One region of the Parabacteroides sp. MSK.9.14 genome, then DNA from elsewhere that is predicted to be linked to it. Evidence: riboswitches for the same ligand, from Rfam matches in the RefSeq annotation. Region 1 holds a riboswitch; each other region holds the start of a gene.
The links. Region 1 has a riboswitch for cobalamin ahead of KTG12_RS16220 (TonB-dependent siderophore receptor). Riboswitches for the same ligand answer to the same signal wherever they lie in the genome.
Positions count from the first base shown of each region.

Region 2: another riboswitch for cobalamin. It lies ahead of KTG12_RS10145 (ABC transporter substrate-binding protein); the one in region 1 lies ahead of KTG12_RS16220 (TonB-dependent siderophore receptor).
Region 3: another riboswitch for cobalamin. It lies ahead of KTG12_RS13730 (TonB-dependent receptor); the one in region 1 lies ahead of KTG12_RS16220 (TonB-dependent siderophore receptor).
Region 4: another riboswitch for cobalamin. It lies ahead of KTG12_RS05255 (hypothetical protein); the one in region 1 lies ahead of KTG12_RS16220 (TonB-dependent siderophore receptor).

Region 1 is NZ_JAHPXO010000033.1:34,145-39,247, forward strand. Features, by position in the region: gene KTG12_RS16215 (PepSY domain-containing protein) at 1-234, opposite strand, end outside; gene KTG12_RS16220 (TonB-dependent siderophore receptor) at 236-2,503, opposite strand; cobalamin riboswitch at 2,553-2,765, opposite strand; cobalamin riboswitch at 2,870-3,078, shown strand; gene KTG12_RS16225 (Ig-like domain-containing protein) at 3,233-4,753, shown strand; gene KTG12_RS16230 (hypothetical protein) at 4,956-5,103, opposite strand, start outside.
Region 2 is NZ_JAHPXO010000016.1:27,857-32,959, forward strand. Features, by position in the region: gene KTG12_RS10140 (iron ABC transporter permease) at 1-837, opposite strand, end outside; gene KTG12_RS10145 (ABC transporter substrate-binding protein) at 847-2,007, opposite strand; cobalamin riboswitch at 2,063-2,264, opposite strand; gene KTG12_RS10150 (hypothetical protein) at 2,308-2,667, opposite strand; gene KTG12_RS10155 (precorrin-2 C(20)-methyltransferase) at 2,855-3,553, shown strand; gene KTG12_RS10160 (formate--tetrahydrofolate ligase) at 3,635-5,103, shown strand, end outside.
Region 3 is NZ_JAHPXO010000025.1:23,414-28,516, reverse strand. Features, by position in the region: gene KTG12_RS13745 (TonB-dependent receptor) at 1-1,712, opposite strand, end outside; gene KTG12_RS13740 (hypothetical protein) at 1,889-2,251, opposite strand; gene KTG12_RS13735 (thioesterase family protein) at 2,619-2,996, opposite strand; cobalamin riboswitch at 3,117-3,324, shown strand; gene KTG12_RS13730 (TonB-dependent receptor) at 3,451-5,103, shown strand, end outside.
Region 4 is NZ_JAHPXO010000006.1:146,082-151,184, forward strand. Features, by position in the region: gene metH (methionine synthase) at 1-1,292, opposite strand, end outside; gene smpB (SsrA-binding protein) at 1,302-1,763, opposite strand; gene KTG12_RS05250 (YIP1 family protein) at 1,776-2,342, opposite strand; gene KTG12_RS05255 (hypothetical protein) at 2,374-3,129, opposite strand; cobalamin riboswitch at 3,412-3,609, opposite strand; gene murQ (N-acetylmuramic acid 6-phosphate etherase) at 3,673-4,488, opposite strand; gene KTG12_RS05265 (lactonase family protein) at 4,535-5,103, opposite strand, start outside.

The DNA of each region.
Region 1 (5,103 bases):
GTTGAGGCTGATGCTTTTCACCGGGTCTCGTAGCGGCAACTCTTCCACCAGATTTTGTATCGGCAACAGGACCGTGTCAATGTCTTCGGCAAACGCTAAGGCTTGTTCCTTTTCGACACGGGGGTATGTATGATACATCATCACAATGCCGCTGACAAACCACATAAGGAACAGGATACTGAGGCAAATCCCCAGTATCCTGTGCGTTTTTATGAATAAACGATGGATTTTCATTCTACATGTCAAATGAAACCGTAAACTTCACATTGCGTCCTTCTTCCGGAATGAAGCCGATCGTGTTGACGGAAGTCATATAATAATTCTTGTCGAAGATATTGTTGATATTCATTTGCAACTTCCAGTTTTTAAATGAATATCCCACCATTGCGTTGGCGATGGCATAAGGCTCGAATTCCAATGTATTGGCAGTGTTGACATACGCTTTGCTCGAATAATTGAAACCTACTCCTAACTTTAACCCTTTCAGCGAGCGGTCAAAGTCGTAAAAAGCCCATCCGTAAGCCATGTGCTTCGGGACAAGATTCAAGTAATTGCCGGCCTGTGTGTTCTCGGCATAGTCATTCTTCGCGTATTCTTTCAGTTTGGCAACTGTGAATGTATATCCGGCATTAATGTTAAACTGCTGCCACGGGCGAGTGTTGATATCCACTTCAAGTCCTTTAGAATCGGCTTTTCCTACCTGTCCCGAAATCGTTTGCCCGTCTTTTGTCCCTAAGCTTTGAACCATGTTCTTCCGCAGGATGTAGAATCCGGAGATGTTGGCATTGAACTTGTCTGAAAATGCTATGTGCGATCCGGCTTCATACTGGTATCCCTTTTCCGGACTGAACACGTTCTTGCCGCTGGGTTCGATCACCTTGCCGTCATTGCCGATATAGACATATCCCGGCGAAGCCACCGTACGTGTCGGCTTGAAGTAATTGCTGGTCGAAGCATAAACGTTGAACGCATCCGTGAACTGGTAAAGCAGGCTGAAACGATAGGTCAACGCATTGTCATGGATATGCGCCTTTTCGTCTTTGGAGGTTACGACTTTGTCTTTCGTATAAGCCTGTTGGTAAGTCCGGTCGTAACGGTCATAACGCAGACTTAGCAATGCCGATAACCGGTCTGTCAGATTCAAATAGTCTTGCACGTAAATGCCATGCATATATTCCCAAGCCAAGTTTCTTTTTTGGTAAGGCAGATTCAAGTCGCCTTGGTTCAAGACAGGATCGACGACGGAGAGATGTGCGTTTTTCCCGGGACCGGTTGCATCGGCAGCATAATTGGCCGTATAGCGAGGGGTGTACAGGGATGAGAAAGAATAGCCACCCAAGAAGTTATGCTTGACCTCTCCGGTCATGAATTTTCCTTTCAACTCCAATTGATTTTGTAAAAGGCTGACCTTGTATGCGAACTGGTAACCGACACGCTGTATGGAATCCAGGCTTATGTATGTCTTGGTGTTTCCATTCATATAATAATGGTTGTATATGGGATCGGAAGATGTCAGATACGTCAACTTCTCGGAAGCATAATAATCCAGATCGTCATAGTAGTAGGAGAGATAGTCCGACAAGCTCCAGTCCGGGTTGGTGAACTGGTGCGTCCATTTGGCAGACACAGTCAGGTCCTTGTCTGCAAGATGGTCCAAGGGGTCATTGTAGCGTGTACGGCGGTCGAAATCTTCCGGAAGATCGCCCGGCCGGTAAACCACCGATCCGTCTGCATCATAAATATCCTTGTCGACATGAGGTTGTCCGGTATCCGTCCCGTAACGGTCGTTTTTCGCACTGACGGAAAAGTTCAGTTTGTCATAATCGCTAAGGCGGAAGTTCAAGGCGAAATAGGCATTGTAGGCCCGATCGTTCGTGTGTCTCCATCCTTCACCTCCGCTCATGGAGAAGTCTGTCCTGAAATTGACGCCCCGGGCAATGTTGCCGCCGGCACCTCCCTGGATCGAATAGCGCCCCCAGCTGCCTATACTCATTTGCGCATTTACTCGCGGAACAGATGTCGGTTGCTTGTGTACGAGGCTGATGACCCCGCCGAGTGCCGAATGCCCGTACATGACGGATGCCGCTCCTTTCAGTATCTCGATGCTTTCGATCGAAGCTAAGGTTGTATTGGGGGCTGAAGCATATAAGTTATGACGTTCGTCGCGGATTCCGTCTGTCACTACCACAAACGTGTTGAAACCACGAATGTAGAACGACTGGAAGCCGCCATACGAATTGTTCGGGCGGACTCCCGTGACGTTACGGGCAACATCGATCAATGAATTCAAAGAAAGGTCGGAAATCATCGGGGCTGACATCCGGGACACGGAAAGTGGAGCCTGCGACAAAGGTACCGGTAACCTGCCGACTTCGGTCGGTTTGACATACTGGCTAGTGATGACAACCTCATCCAATCTCAACGTGTCTTTGGACAAATCTTGCGCAAAGGCACTACTTACTCCCAGGCATAACATGCCCACAGTAAAAAATTTCGATTTCATATAGCTATAAATAAAAATAAATAAAGATGCCTCTTACCCCGGAAGCAAAAGTTATCTATGTGCATTTGGCAGGTTTCCTGGCTCGATCCTATCAGACGCCTTCCCATTCCCGGTATGATATTGAGGAACAGTGGCATGCAGGTCTTTTTGATTTCTTGCGAAACGGACCATACAGTAGCGGGGAACTGCTCCGGCTTTCCACCGGATTCCCTTTTAAACACCGGCAGGAAGCCGGCGTTTCACCAAAAACGGTGCAAAATTATAAAATTTATAGATTGGATGTTCTCTGTAGTAGTAAAATACCTACTTATAGGTATTTTTCCATAATACAAGCCTTAACCCCTTGTCAAATCAAGCGGGGAACGTAATTTTGCACAAGTTTTTGGTTCCACGATACCCGTTCGTTACGGGGAGGTGTTAAAAAGGGAACCGGGTGCAAATCCCGGACAGACCCGCTGCTGTAAGTTCCACACCAAACTCTTTGAATATGCTACAAGCCACTGTCCGCAAGCCGGATGGGAAGGCATTCAAAGGCGGAATAAGTCAGAAGACCTGCCAAAAACAACATCGTTTTAATGCTTTCGGGGAATAGAGCAACAAAACATCGAGCCATGCCATTCTTTATCCTTGTATAGAGACATCATTTCTCCATGTGTACATTCTCTGTAAGCGATTCGATACCGGATAATATGTAATTATTAATATTTGAATAACTAAAAACAAAGAGAAATGAAAAAAATCAAATTTGCATTGTTTGCGTTCATGGTAGCCCTGACTTCCTTTGCGTTCACGGCTTGCGATGACGACGACAAAGTGGAAGTAGTCCCGGTGACCGGTGTCTCGGTCGGTCCGGAGACATTGGAATTGAAAGAAGGAACGACTGGCACGTTGACGGCTGCCGTAGTCCCGTCTAACGCCACAGTCGCGACGGTGACATGGAGCAGCTCGGATGAAAGCGTAGCCACCGTAGATAAAGGTGTCGTTACGGCGGTTGCCGAAGGAACGGCGACAATCACCGCTAAGACGGACGATGGCGGTTTCACAGCCACTTGCAACGTCACGGTGACAAAAGAAACACCTGCGTTTGACGAAAGCAAATACCACTTCGACCTCTTCCTGACCGTAGGCAAACATGGCGGCATGAGTTCCAAGAATACGACCGTGGTCAACAGCATCAGCAAGCTGACTGCCGATATGGGGGTAATCACCATTACGGGCGAAGGTACGGAGCTGAACGATTATGCGATGGAATGTATCTCAAAAGGCAAGTACTATTACCAGATTCCGTCGGACGAGAACCGCTTTGTGAAGTATCAAATCAAGGATAACAAAGTTGTCGTGATCAAAGATTGTCCGTTCAAGGGAAATGTTTATAAAGTACGTTCTTATACCCATGCTTGGTTGGACGACAACACCCTGCTGATTATGTCTGCCAACGGTAAAAAGACGGGTGTGATTTGGACAAAACTGAACACGGCCGACATGTCTATTATCGATGAAGGCGAGTTGAACATCTCTGTTCCGGAAGGTTATAGCAAACTGACATCATCCGGTATCCTGACTTACCGTCAGGCTGACAACAAACTGTTCTATTTCTATTACGGAAAAACGCAAGGGACAAACTCGATGGATAGTAAAAACGAACCGAACTTCCGTACTGCCGTGATCGCTCCGGAAACAATGGAAGTGGAACAAAACCTTGTTTCCCCTGTCCACAGCGAAATGGCCGGTAGTGCTTACGGCGAGTTGATGCAAAACTGCGTGATGTATGACGAAGCCGGTAACCTTTACCTCGCCGCTTTTGCCGATGAAGATATCGAACGCGGACTTCTGCTTCGTATCAATGCCGGTGAATATGAGTTTGACGCCTCTTACAATGGTTACCCGGATGCCGATGGCAAACTGATGACCGCTCAATACCTCGGAAACGGCAAGGCTCTTGTTTACGGACGTAACGATGCTTCAGGCACGAAGATCGACAGCTACAGCCACTACTACTCTATCGTCGACCTCGCCACCGGCCAGCGCACACGCCTCGCCTACAACGGTAAGGAGATTGCCTATAGCGGAGGACGATTCTCACAACGCAGCGTCATCTTCAACGGTAAGGCTTACATCGGCGTGAACACTGAAGCTGATGCAAACGCTGTCATCTACATCTACGACATCGCCACCGGCACGGTCGAAAAGGGTGCCGAAGTCGCAGGCGGTTTCTACTTCGACATGATCCGCGTCATGGAGAACGATTAAACCTATGGCATAAAAGTTATCAATTCGTTATATTCGGCAAGAAGCCGGTATCTCAAACACTTCTTTTGAAAAAGAGAAATGTATGAATAGTATAATCTAATGAATTATAATTATTGAACGTATCAGAGGAGATTGTATCTAAAAACTTATGGCTTTTAGATACAATCTCCTCTGATTTTTATCGTATTTCTTGTATTGTATGTTATTTTTCTAAACTGACAACTTCAATGATCCAGTCTTTTTTCTTACCTCCTGCAGCCTCGACTACATAAGTATTGGCTTTGCTCCAATCACCAGGAATACCTAATTTCGGAGAGCCATTAGTTGGCATCATACGAGCTGCCGTCGAG
Region 2 (5,103 bases), on a different contig from region 1:
GGCCCGGCACAGGTGCGGGACGGCCAGGCCAAGAAAGATGACCGGTCCACAATAGGCCGTCACGATCGCCGTCAGCACTCCTGCCGAGGTGATCACCAAAAGACGTGCCCGCTTGATGTTCAATCCCAAGTTACGGGCATAGCCGTCGCCAAGCAGCATCAGGTTCAACGTCTTGATCAACAGGAACGACAAAGGGATCAGAATCGCCATGATCGCAACAAACAGCATCATCTGGTTGCCGGAAACACGTGAGAAGCTGCCTAACCCCCAGATCACATAGGCGCGAATATCCTCCTCCACGCTGAAGAACTTCAGCACGCCGATCACCGCATTCGCCACGTAGCCGATCATCACGCCGATAATCAGCAGCGTCACGTTCCCCTTCACCTTCTGCGACACATATACGATCAACGCCATCACCGAGAGCGAACCGATCACGGCTGCTATCGAAAGCGCAATTTCTCCCATAAACCCCAATTTACTAAGCGCAACCCCTCCGAGGCTACCGCTCAGCAGTACCACAAAGGCCACGCCCATGCTCGCACCAGAGCTGATCCCCAGCACAGAAGGTCCCGCCAGTGGATTCCGGAAAACAGTCTGCATCTGCAAGCCGCTTATCGCCAGGCCCGCTCCCGCCACCAAAGCAGTCAATGCCTGCGGAAGACGTGATTTCCAGACGATATTCTGCCAGGTCACCGGCTCGTCTCCCAGTCCGCAAATAATGTTCCAGACAGACTTCAACGGGATAGACACCGATCCTAACACCAAATTCAGGAACATCAGGACCAGGATAGACGCTACGATGAGCGACATCAGAAAAGTAGTGGAATGTCTCATTCGTGCAGCCTATTTGAGCCGTGCATAATAAACAGGTGTATGATCGGGCAGCAGGTCCGGATGGAATATATGCAGCAGGTCGGCCAGTACGACTTCCGGCTCGGTCGGCATACTTTCGTAAAAAGGCGTATCTTTCATGTTGCAATAGATGATCCCTTTCTCTCTGAAGGCACGGAAATCGGCATAACGCGGGTCCTGCTCCTTCAATGCCTCATAGCTGAACGTACCCGGATAGCTGTTCACAATGCGCCAGTAATCGGCTTCGTCACCCTGGTTGTAGACAGTTTCGAAATCAAGTGTCACACCTCCCGAACGTTTGTCGTTTTTGAGGAAATAGTCAGCACCGGCGTCCTTGAAAAGTTGGGCGAGAAAGCTCTCCCCTCCTACGGCATACCAGTTACCGCCCCGCATCTCGCCGCTCAACACAACTGGACGTTTCTTCACTTTTCCCTCCGCCGTCAGCTCCTTCAATTCATTGTAACGGGCCGCGATGGCGTCGAATATCTCGTTTGCCTTTTGCTCCTGTCCCACCAACAGGCCGACGAACTTCACCCATTCCGCCTGTCCCAACGGCGTCATCTCCTTATAGCCTAAATGTGGGATCAATGGGATACCGACATCCTTCAAGGTCTCATATCCGCCCCGTTTAAAAGGCGAAACAAGGATCAGGTCTGGGTTCATACTCATGATCACCTCGTTGTCGAAATTCCCTTCTATGCCGATTTTGGCGGTCTTCCCACTCTTGAGACGTTCGTTCATCTCCCTATTGAACAGATGCCGGGTACTGGTCACCCCTACGACCTTGTCCAGTTCGCCCATCTCGATAAAATTGGACAACTGCAAAGATGTCATACAGATAACACTTCTGATGGGTGTCTCGATCACAGTATACGATCCAGGGATGCCGGCCGGTTTCGTTCCTCTCCTGACAAGCGCATAATGAAAAGTCGTACTTTCCTCATTCTGCGGGTCCTGGATATCCAGCAAGACATACCCGCTCCGATAGGATAATTCGAAACCACGGGCATACTCGGGTACAATATGGACACCGGAAAACGCGCTTTCTTCCGTCGTTTCCACCTTATCGGTCCATTGATTGTTTTTGATCGTACACGAGGATGCGACACACAACGACATAAGCAGGCAGCACCCTGCCAGGCATTTTTTCATATTCAATATTATTTTATTATAACCGAGCGAGCGTTGTCCACCCCACGAGGACGAGACTCTTCAAAACCGAAACGGCAGGTCTTCTGACTTACTTCCATCCCCGGACACCTTCCCGATCCCCCGATCAGTGGCATTGAGTATTGCCGGTATGTTACCGAAGTTTCACAGCAGCGTGGTCTGTCCGGGATTCCCACCCGGTTCCCTTTTCATCCCTGTCCTGTAAGGAGGACAGGGAAACCTGTTTCAAAGGGCAAATATAATAATATTACTTTTTCTTTCAAGAGAAAAGTGGCAGACAAATCAGTTTTTCTTACGAACCGCCAGATATTCGTCTTCCGGCATGACTTTCAGCACATGGCCGCTTTCGTCGAAAGCGACAACCAGATTCCGCTGGTCAGTCGTCTCGAGAGAGACCTTATACTGGATAGGGCTGCCGCTACCATTCGACTTGTACACCTCTTTGATCAAGCAATTTTCATAAGCGTCGTAAATCGCTTCCTGTGCGGCAAGGTCCACATCGACGATATCGATCGCATAGAAATTTTTCATACTCAACATATCGATATCCGTATTCCCATCCCGTCCAGTCTGCGCATGACTGTTTTGAGCCATACAGACACACGAAACCACCATAGCCACCATCAATACAAACTTCTTCATAACCTAAAATCTTAAACAATCTATTTACCTTTTTCTAATCGTTCCATCAAGTACAAATTGCATGCCAAAGAATAAAAAGCGGGCTGTGGAAAAGGCAGTGTGGAAATTATCCCCACAATTGTGGAATGCAGATTTGGAAAGTTCCGCAATTTTCCTCACTTTTGCGCACCAAATAATTCTAACGCACATGTCGTACCCCATCTGCTTCGTATCGCTCGGTCCGGGAGACCCCGAACTGATCACCTTGAAAGGCTTGAAAAAACTCCGACAGGCCGATATCATCTATTGCCCCGCCACCATAAGCAAAAGCGGACAACTACTCTCCCGTGCGGCCCGTATTATCGAAGAACTGGAAATCGAGAAATCTGTAGTCCAGTTCTTCACGCTCCCGATGAGCAAAGACCGGACCGAAGTCTGGAAAGTCTACGATACCTTGTATGAAAAGGCCATATCCGCCAGGGATAAAGAGAAAAAGGTGGTCATTGTGGCGGAAGGCGATGCAGGGTTCTATTCTTCCATACAGTATATATACGACAAATTCAAAGAGAACCGCATCGAAGTGGAACGAACCGCCGGAATACCAGCTTTCATTGCAGCGGGTGCTTTAGCCGGCTTGCATATTGTCAAGCAGGAAGAACAAATCATCGTCATACCCGGAATGCTGACGGCGGAAGAATTGTCGAAAAAGATCAAGACCGGTAATGTGATCGTCATCATGAAGCTGTCCCAATGTGTGGAGGCCGTCCATACCTGCATCCGGTTGCATCCGGAAACGAACTTCCATTATTTTGAGAATGTCGGGACCGGAGAAGAGTTTTACACCTCCGACCGGAAACAAATCCAGAGGAAAATATTCCCATACTTTTCCCTTATGATCATCCAATAGTATCTAAACTACCAGACTTTTCATTTTGTTATTATACAAAAATATATTTACTTTTGTTTTCCACTTAAACTCACATAAGACATGAAATCAGACATAGAAATTGCAAGAGAGGTTTCTCTGCGCAAGATAAAAGAAATCGCGACCGGATTAGGTATCCCTCGTGAAGAAGTTCAGAATTACGGCAGATACATCGCCAAGATACCTATCCATCTGATCGACGAAGAGAAGATCAGACAACACAATCTTATCCTGGTTACAGCCATCACTCCTACGAAAGCGGGTATCGGTAAGACGACCGTTTCAATCGGGCTGGCTTTAGGATTGAACAAAATCGGTAAAAAGGCGGTCGTTGCCTTGCGCGAACCATCATTGGGTCCATGCTTCGGCATGAAGGGCGGAGCTGCCGGAGGCGGATACTCGCAGGTGTTGCCGATGGAAAACATCAACCTGCATTTTACGGGGGATTTCCATGCGGTTACTTCTGCCCACAATATGATCACGGCATTGCTGGACAATTACATCTACCAGACGCGTAATACCTGTGAAGGTCTGAAAGAAATCAAATGGAAACGCGTACTAGACGTGAACGACCGCAGCCTGCGCAACATTGTTTCCGGCTTGGGCGGATCGGCCAACGGTGTACCGACGGAGACAGGTTTTGACATCACACCCGCTTCGGAAATCATGGCGATCCTTTGCCTGGCAACGGACATCGAAGACTTGAAACGCCGTATCGGCAACATCCTGTTGGGATATACGAACGATGACAAGCCTTTCACTGTAAACGATCTCGGTGTGGCCGGAGCGATCACGGTATTGCTGAAAGACGCTCTCCTGCCCAACCTGGTGCAAACAACCGAAAACACGGCCGCATTCGTACACGGAGGCCCATTCGCCAACATCGCACACGGCTGCAACTCCGTTCTGGCGACCAAGATGGCGCTGACGTATGGCGATTACGTCATTACAGAGGCTGGCTTCGGTGCCGACCTAGGAGCTGAAAAGTTCTTCGACATCAAATGCCGCAAAGCCGGACTGACACCGAAACTGACAGTTATCGTGGCGACAGCCCAGAGCTTGAAGCTGCATGGAGGCGTACCGGAAAACAAGATCAAGGAACAGAATATCGAAGGGATGAAAAACGGTTTCGAGAATCTGGACAAACATGTCGAGAACATGAAACGCTTCGGCCAGGAAGTGATCGTGACTTTCAACAGGTACGCATCCGATACGGACGAGGAAATCGCACTGGTCGCAGAACATTGCCGCGAGATCGGTGTTGGTTTCTGTATGAACAACGTATTTGCTGCCGGTGGCGAAGGAGGTGCCGAACTCGCGAAACTGGTGGTCGACACGATCGAAAAGAAACCTTCCACCCCGCTAAAATACATCTACGAGGACGACGAACCTATCCGTAGCAAGATAAAAAAGGTGTCCGAACAGATCTATGGAGCAGCCTCTGTTGTCTATACGACATTGGCGGACAAGAAAATCAAGCAGATCGAAAGTCTCGGAATCTCCCACTATCCGATCTGCATCGCCAAGACGCA
Region 3 (5,103 bases), on a different contig from region 1:
ACGCGCGCACCTCCGACATTACTGATATGCAAATCTTCGTCAAAGGCCTGCGGGGCACGGAAACCTTCGGCATAGCTCAACCGGAGATTGACGTCGGCTGTCGGATTATAGCGCACATTGGCACGTGGACTGAAAACAGCCTTATCCATAATGCTGTTTTTATCGACACGCCCACCGATAAGGAAGCTCCATTTATCATTTTTCCACTCGTTCTGTGCATAGGCGCTCCATACGTTTATGATCTGATGCAAGGATGCCGGCGTATATTTTTCGATCAGTTCCTGCAAATGCTGTCCGGTAGCCGTCGGATCTTCCGCCAGGGCCGCTTCCCGGTACTTCTGCTTGTCGGTGGCACGATCGTCCAGATCGTCGTGACTGAACTCGATACCTCCCGTCAGATCGGCAGGCATGAAGAGGCATTTGTCAAAACTGTAGATATACTGCGCTCCCATCACTCCTGTGAAATCCGTCGTCCGGCCATATGCGCTGTAATAACTGTCACGGTGGATATGCTGTCCGGACGCATAGAAGCTGAGGTTATGTTTCTGGTTCGGAGTAAAAAGATTAAACTTTAGGCTTCCCGTATTAATCGAATGTTGTAACTGTTCGACAAGCCCGGCCTCACCTGTTCCGTTGAGCTCGGGGTCTTCGGCGATATGCGGCGGAAGTTTCATTCCACTACCGCCTCTACGATATTCTTCCATATGATGGTATTCAATATTCAATTTGGAGTAGGCACTGGTCTTATAGAAGCCGTTGAAACCAATCGTCTGATTTTTCAGCTTTGGAAGCTCGGAAAAGCCGTCTCCATTCGAATCCCAGGCCGAACGATAGCGGTTTTGCCCATAGATATAAGCTCCCATCTTATTGTCAGACGATACCCACGAGAGGTTGAGGGTCGTATTGTTATCATACGCTCCAGATCCGTCCAGATTAGAAATCGTATGTCCAAAGGAACCGGAATTGCGAATGGGCTCTTTCGTTATGATATTGATTGTTCCGGCGATAGCCGACGAACCGAACAAAGCAGATCCTCCGCCCCGTATCACTTCGACCCGTTCGATCATATTGGCCGGAATTTGTTCCAATCCGTACACGCCAGCCAATGCAGAGAAGATAGGACGGGAATCAATCAATATCTGTGTATATTTTCCTTCCATACCGTTGATGCGGACTTGCGAGTAACCACAGTTCTGGCAATCGTTTTCGACCCGGACGCCCGGTTGGAAAACCAGCCCTTGTGCTAAAGTCGTGGAGTTGGTCTTTTCGAACACGGTCGGGCTGAGTACCTTCACCAGGGTAGGCGCCAGACGGCGTTTCGTCTCGTTGCGGTTGGCAGAGACGACCACTCCTTCGAGCGATATCAAATCTTCTTCAAGCTCAAAATTCAGTTCCTGCGTCTTCCCTTTTCCGGTCGTTACTTTTTTCGTAACTGTCTTGAAGCCGACAAAAGAGACTTCGATCGTAAACTCTCCTTCGGGGAGATTTTTTAACATATAATGCCCGGAGTCATCGGTCACGGAACCGATCGTCGTTCCTTTCAGGATGATCGTTATTCCCGGCAAATGTTCACCGGTCGCCTTATCCACGACATGCCCAAAAATATTGGCATCCGTAGGGCTCGTCACTTCTTTATCATTTTTATAGGTGTTTGCCATTATTGCCGAAACGGCATAGCAAAGGCATAGGAAAAGTATATAAATTTTGTTCATTGAGATGTCTTTTAAAAATTAATAATATAGGAAGTGGTAGGTATACAGAACCGCCTTGTTCCCACGTTAGACGCGAGATCACATAAAAGCCGGCCATAAAAACATCTGGTTGATAAGGCATGTTCTTTTACGGTCTCGCCGCAAGATGCAGGGACAAGTAGATTTTTGTACCGTCATTAATTATTAAAAAAGACAAATGGTGGCGCACGAAGCGAAACCTTCCCCAGGACGGGACGAAGGTGATCCGGATAAACCGGACAGGTGGATAAAACACAAAATGTTGCAAGAAACGCAGCAATCAGCACTTGTGCAAAAGCAGCACCGCTGATTTGAATAGTCGAAAGTTGGTGCAGCAACTGAAACTCGGCGTAGTTATGTTCTTTCTTGGGAGTCCCGTCGTCATTTTTCTGATAGGGATGGGAGTGGACGATCGTCACCCCGTTCACTATATGAACGTGGGTAAAAGCTATCAGGCATCCCAAATACGATATGAAAAGTAATGGGAGCGCAATCCTTAAATATTTCCTTAATCCTTCCATTTATCGAGAACTATAGACATAACAGCCATTTAGGTGACAAAGTTCGCAAATTTAACGATAATATCCAATCCCTATTTACAGGTAAAACAGACCTCCATACTACCTACATATAGTCATTTTCAGGATCGAGTTATCGGTAGAATACATTCAAATAAAAAAGGCCTCTCTCACGAGAAGCCTTCTTCGATTTTAGTTTCGTTGTCTATGCAAATTAGCAATTATGATTATATCTGATTATTTTAAATTGAGGCAAAGATAGAAGGTGGAAAAGAAATATAAAATCACCATAAATAACTATTCAGCAGACTGTAAATACCTACAAATAGGTAACTTCATATTCCTTTTCTCGCAGCAATCGAAGTGATGGTTAGCCTTTCAGTTTCAACAAAAATTTCGCTCTGTCGACAATATAGCGGATATGCGTGCCTTCGCCGATCACATCTGCCGAATCCCTGGCAACCAACGAGAAGGTCAACTTTCGCCCTTCCACCTCAACCAGCGTCGCTTCCGCATGCACTTCCTCACCTTCACCGGAAGGACGAACATGTATCATGTCCATTTTAGCACCGACAGTAGTCGCCCCTTCGGGGAGTTCAGCCGCTACGGCCAACATTGCCGCATTTTCCATCAATGCTACCAAAGCCGGCGTTGCCAATACAGGCAAATCTCCCGATCCCATCGTCAATGCGAAATTATCCGGCTGCACGACAGTCCGGCTGATATGTTTCAATCCTTTTTCCAACATAGTCACTTCATTTTTAATCGTTCCACATTCTGTTATTCTTTCACGGAGTCTAACGAATCCGGCGCCAAAAATAATGAATTTGTTTTTTAATCCGTTTTTTGTACAGACAGACTTTTTTCATACCTTTGCCACAGTTTTGGTTTCACGGCTCCCAACCGCTACGGGAGGCGTGATGAAAAGGGAATCAGGTGCGAATCCTGAACAGACCCGCTGCTGTAAGTTCCTCTCCAAATCTTTGAATACGCTACAAGCCACTGTCCGTCACCGGATGGGAAGGCATTCAAAGACGGAACAAGTCAGAAGACCTGCCAAAACAAACATAGTTTTAAAGCTTTCGGGAAATAAAGCTACAAAACATCGAGTCAAGTCATTCTTTATCCCCTTACATAAAGATATCATTTCTCCTTGTGTGTATTCCCTTAAGCAAGTCATGAACACTATATCAAGGATTAAAATGAAAGTCTTTGTACATGTATTCCTTTTGCTTGTCTGCCTGTTGCAACTAAGTCTGACGGCACAAAACAAAATTACGCTCTCCGGGAAAGTCACCGATCAGCAAGGTACGCCCCTGTCGTTGATAACGATCGCCGTCGAAAACACGGTCTCCGGCACTTATACGGATGACAGTGGGCTTTATTCCCTACAAGTATCCCCTGGCAAACACACATTCGTCGTATCCTCCTTAGGATACCAAACGATCAAAACCTCACTCGACCTTCATCACAACAAAACCCTCGACTTCAAACTGGAAGAAAGTTCCGTAAGCATAAGTCCAGTGGAGGTGTATGGGAAAACACAATCACAACAGGTAAGAGAAAGCGCACTTTCGGTTAATGCTCTTGACGTTAAGCCTGTCATTAATTCACTTAATAGCCTGAATGAATTAGTGAATCGTACAAGCGGTGTCAAAATACGCGAAGAGGGAGGCGTAGGTTCCGATTTCGACCTCTCGATCAACGGTCTGTCAGGTAATTCCGTCCGCTATTTCATAGACGGTGTTCCCTTGGATAGCAAAGGGAGCTATGTGACGCTCGCCAATCTGCCCGTCAACCTGATTGACCGAGTGGAAATCTATAAAGGCGTAGTACCAGCCTCATTGGGGACGGATGCATTAGGCGGAGCTGTCAACATTATCACCCAGGCAGAAAAGAAAAGTTTCATGGACGCTTCTTATAGCATCGGTTCCTTCCATACACATCGTGCCAACCTGAACGCACAGTTTATGGAACGGCACACCGGATTGGTCGTGCGTCCTGCCATCGGTATCAGCTATTCGAAAAACGACTACCGGATGAAAGACGTGCAGATGCGCAATGAGACAGGTGATCAATTCATCTACGGCAACCCAAAACGTTTCCATGACGGCTATTTTTCGCTATTGGCACAGATAGAAGCTGGAATCACAGGTAAGTTTTGGGCTGACGAACTTTTCGTTTCCGCTTCCTACTCCAAAACAGACAAGGAACTGCAGACCGGATCCATACAAACCAAAGTTTATGGTATGGCGGAACGTAATTCGGATGCATGGAACGTATCGGTTCGTTATAACAAATATAATTTCATGACCGAAGGCATGACATTGAAAGCAACTTTGTCACATACATGGGATCATTCCATTACTATCGATACAGCTTATCGGAAATATTATTGGGATGGAGGCTATATCGTGAGTCAACGCAACGAAATCAGAGGTAATGAACCTTCTATACGTCATTACAAACGCCCTCTGACTATCGTGCGTGTCAATTTGGATTACCAACTGGACGGACATCACGGTCTTAACCTGAATTATCATATGAACCGGACCGGAAATGATCGCTATGATGATTTGGACCAAAGTTTCGAACCATCAAACGATGCAGTTACCAAACATATCATCGGACTGACCTACAGCCAGTCGTTTTTTGATGGGAAAATGCAGAATGTATTCTTTGCCAAAGATTATGTGAATCACCCGAATATCCGGCAGACCGACCAGTCCACCGTGACGGGATCGGACAAAGTGCAAGGTTCTACTACCAAAAATTACTTTGGATATGGTACCGGACTGCGCTATATGTTCTTCGACCCATTAGCGGTAAAGGTTTCTTATGAACACAGCGTACGC
Region 4 (5,103 bases), on a different contig from region 1:
ATCATCACGGGAACACGGGAAATATCAGGTTCGGATGCGATCAAGTTCAAGAAAGTCGTCATCTCCTTCACGGCATCCAACATTCCGTCATCCATATTGATATCGATCACCTGCGCGCCGTCTTCCACCTGCTTGCGGGCAATTGTCAAAGCCTCTTCATAATTTTCTTCCTTGATCAAGCGCAAGAACTTACGTGAACCGGCCACATTACATCGTTCGCCGACATTCACGAAATTATTTTCCGGCTTTACTTCCAGCAACTCCAGACCGGACAACCAAAGACAATCGGGCCTCGGAGCCGGTACATGCGGCTTGGCCCCTTTCACCAGTTCGGGATATTTGGTAATATGGGCCGGCGTCGTACCACAACAGCCTCCCAATATATTCACCAGCCCTTCGTCAATAAAAGATTTTACATGAACAGCCATCTTTTCCGGCGTCTCATCATAGGAACCGAAACTGTTCGGCAGACCGGCGTTCGGATAAGCACTTATATAATAGGGAGCATGTTTTGCCAATTCAGCCAGAAAAGGCTTCATATCGGCAGCACCGAAAGAGCAGTTCAGACCGACACTAACAATATTGGTATGTTGCACGGAAGCCAAAAACGCAAGCAATGTCTGCCCCGAAAACGTACGTCCTCCCTGGGCAGATAACGTCATAGAAAGCATAATCGGTAAATCCTTGCCTTTTTCCTTCAACACAGCCTCGGCAGCTTCCAGTCCGGCTTTCACATTCAGCGTGTCGAAAGTCGTTTCAAACAAAACGATATCCACGCCCCCGTCTACCAAAGCGTCTACCTGTTCTTTATAGGCACTATACAAATCCAAGTAGGTGACAGCACGGTAAGCCGGATCGCTCACGTCAGGGCTCATCGAAGCAGTCTTATTAGTTGGGCCGACAGAACCAGCTACAAAGATCGTGCGATCCGGATGCTCCTTCATAAAGCCATCGGCCACCTCACGCGCCAATTTTCCGGCAGCCAAATTGATATTTCTCACCTGCCCTTGCATGCCGTAATCCTCCATCGAGATAGCATTTGCATTGAAAGTGTTGGTAGCAAAAATATCGGCACCGGCATCCAGATACTGACGGTGGATCGATTTGATCACATCCGGCCGGGTGATACATAACAGGTCGTTATTTCCTTTCAGGTCGCTCATCCAATCGGCAAACTGTTTTCCGCGATAATCTTTCTCGGTCAGTTTAAATCCCTGGACCATCGTACCCATTCCTCCGTCCAGAATCAAAATGCGTTCTTTCAGGAGATTCAAAAATATTTCTTTATCCATAAAGGTTCGTTACCGTTTAAATGCACGATCCATCTCCCGGCGGTCGTCCCGTTCCTTGATAGAGTCGCGTTTGTCATATTCCTTCTTACCTTTGGCAATAGCCACAACGACTTTGGCCAGTCCTTTATCATTAATAAAAAGACGTGTCGGAATAATTGTAAAGCCATTATTGCGGGCAGCGCTTTCAATCTTCCGCAATTCCTTTTTAGTCAGCAACAGCTTGCGGTCACGGCGAGCCGTATGGTTATTGTATGTCCCGTAGAAATATTCTGCCACATACATATTCTTCACCCACAATTCCCCCTTCTCCACAATACAAAACGTATCAACCAGACTCGCCTTTCCCAAGCGTATCGATTTGATCTCCGTACCGGTCAGCACGATCCCTGCCGTAAACGTGTCGAGCAACTCATAATCGAAAGTCGCCCGCTTGTTCTTTATCTGTATGTTATTACTAATCTTCTCTTTCATCTTATTCTCCTATCAAAAACGTAAACCGGGCATCAGCATGGAAAGAATTACCTCGATCAACCAGGGCGTCAGCAAAATCAGACCGGTCGCGGTCCCGACAAACTTCAGGCGTATCTTCTCCTCCACCTGCATATAAGGGCCGGCCCCTTCCCATACGATATAAAATGTATATAACACAAATATACGCAAAAAGAAAAACTCCGGAAGTAACATCAACACGATGTTCAATGCAAACATCAACGAAGACGAATAGCCGACAAAGCGTTGACACAGTTTCATATCCTTCTCCCGTTTGAACCATCCCTGCCAAATCTCATTCAGCAAATAGGAAGCCAGATAAAAGCCGCCGAACGCAGCGACTAATGTCCGGATAGACGACTTCAACGCCAGTTCGACATCAAACTCCTTCCGAGTGAACAGCACGCCTAAAAAAGCAGCAACCGTAACGAATCCGATGAGAGGATACACAAACCGGGATAAAAACTCATCGTCCTTTTCTTCTTTTCTCGTCAGAATATCCCACGCCTTTCCCGGCTGGGAGATGATGGCTACAACCAATTTAAATATCTCTTTATACATTTTTCAATACGCTCGTTTGCTATTTATCATTTTATTTGCCTTTTCCTGTCAAGTCTATTGTAAACACGTCGGAACTTTTCCAGTTTATCGATGCAGAATCCTTCCCGAACGAATATGCATAGTTAATCCGGAACTTCAGTTCATCCGAATGATTCTTTTCCGCCTTTTTCACCAGATCTTCGATATTGAACGCACAAGGAATAATCATCGCCTCGCCTCTTGTCGTGTCCGCCTTGATTCTGATCGTGCGGAGGTAGAGGCTATAAATATTATCGTCTCCCAACAATTTATCCGAATTATAGGACAAAGAGAAACTGTCCACTTGGTTTGCCGGGTGATTGCTTATCTCCGTGAACAGGAACAAATTGCCTCTGATATAAGCGGAACGCGCCTGGAGGGAAGAAAGCAACAGTTCGTCCTTTGCAACAATAGAGGTATCGGTCAACGTATTATAGAAGTTCCAACGATTAACCTCCGAGATCGTATTTTCATAAATAATAGCCTCGGTATAACTGGTATCCGTCCCTGCCCCCATATTGTTTGCGACCCCGTAATCGATGGAATAATCAAACAAAATACATTCTCCGTTTTCCACATTGGCATTCTGGAAGTCTTCCGAAGAGACCACTACGTCCCCCTTGGTATAAATAGCCTTACCAGGTCCGTAACCGGTCACCACTACCCCTGCCTGGTTTGCCATCGTCAATTGGGTGGCCGGGTCTCCCAAACAAGAATTCAACACAACCAAACAAAAGGCCAAAACGCCATATAATACTGTTTTTCTCATTTCCATATACAAATTTGAAGTCGTATTTATCTTCCTCTCTTTATGGAGGAAACGCACAAAGGTACGAAAAAAAGGTTTATACGACAAAAGCCGGAAGATTAATCACACTCATAAAAGGAAAGCATGAATCGAGGCGGAGCTCATCCCACCCACAGATTCATGCCTCTTTTCCTAATTATTATGGCAAAATAATTAAAAACAAGTAAATAGCTACGGGAAACGGAAATAAAGAAAGGCAAAAGCCTACGGCTTCACAGTTCTCTTCCGGCCTATCCTCGAAGCCGTCGAAAAAATATGCGTTGCAGGTCTTCTGACTTACTTCCGGTATGAGCGCCTTCCCAACTCGCGTCAGTGGCATAAAAGAATTGCCCAATCCGTTTTGAAGCTTACAGCAGCGGGACTGTCCGGGATTTGCACCCGATTCCCTTTTAATCCTTTTCCGCAGATTGCGAAGCAGGAACAATGCATGGGACAAATATAAAGATATTTTCCATATATTTCTCATCTTCTTACAGAAAAAAGCTGAAACCGACTCCAGACCCGTTAAGCTTTGCGGTAAGCCTCGACAGCTTCCTGAACGGAGCCGTACATCAACAGCAGATGGCGGGATTGGTTATAGGGAAGATTCAATTCCTCGGCAACCATGCGGGTTCCACGGTCTATAAGTTTCTGATTGGTGAGCTGCATATTGACCATCCGGTTTCCTTTAACCCTACCCAATCGGATCATAACGGAGGTGGAGATCATGTTCAGGATCATTTTCTGCCCCGTGCCGGATTTCATACGGGAACTGCCAGTGACAAACTCCGGCCCGACAATCATTTCGATTGCGATATCGGCCTCCATCGCCATCGGTGAATCTGGATTGCTGGAAATGGAGGCAGTCAGGATGCCCTGTTCACGTGCTTTGCGAAGGGCACCGATCACATAGGGAGTCGTCCCGGAAGCAGCAATGCCGATCACGGTATCCTTCGTATTAACCCGGTGCTCCAACAATTCCTGCCAGCCGCGTTCCTCATCGTCTTCGGCATTCTCCACAGGATTCCGGAGGGCAGTATCGCCACCAGCTATCAAGCCGACAATCAGTGTGGAAGGCATCCCGAACGTCGGGGGGATTTCGGAAGCATCCAAAACTCCCAACCGCCCGCTGGTTCCAGCTCCCAGATAAAAGATCCGTCCGCCCTGCTTCATGCGGGGAACGATCTGCAAAACCAATTCTTCTATTTTGGGGATTGTCTCTCGGACAGCCAACGCCACTTTCTGATCTTCCGTATTGATATCTTCAAGCAAGTCCCGGACGGACTTCCGTTCCAGGTCGTTATAGAGAGAATTCTGTTCCGTTATCTTAATGAATGACATAGCTTATTACAATTTACACGTTGCAAAGCTACTAAAAATATCACATTTACATGTCGGTAAACTTCAAGCAAACAGGCTTACTAACTCGGATGTCTTTTCCCGTATCTTTCAACAAACCGCTTTGCTTGTCTATTTCGTAAACCTGCACGATATGACTATCCCGACAAGCGCAAAGCAGGAACTTGCCGTTGGGGGTGATGACGAAATTACGCGGATGAATACCGGTCAGCTGATAACCAATCTTTGTCAATTGCCCGTTTTCCAGATCGATAGAAAAAATCGCGATACCGTCACCTTTCAGACGGTTAGAGGCATATAGGAAACGACCGTCCGGTGTGATGTGTATATCGGCACTACCGGAGACATGTAACGTATCGGCTTCTACAAACCGGACCGGGGTCAGGTTGCCCTTGTCGTAATACATGAGAGCGACGCGGCCCGAAAGCTCGCTAATCAGGTAAGCCCATTTCCCGTTCGGATGAAAAACCGTATGGCGCGGACCTTCTCCCGCCGGCAAACTAAAAGAGGAAGGCGTCCCTTCCCGCAAACTCAAGCCTTTATCGGAAGCAACGATCTCGTATTTATAAATCCGGTCCGTTCCCAGATCGTTGGCAT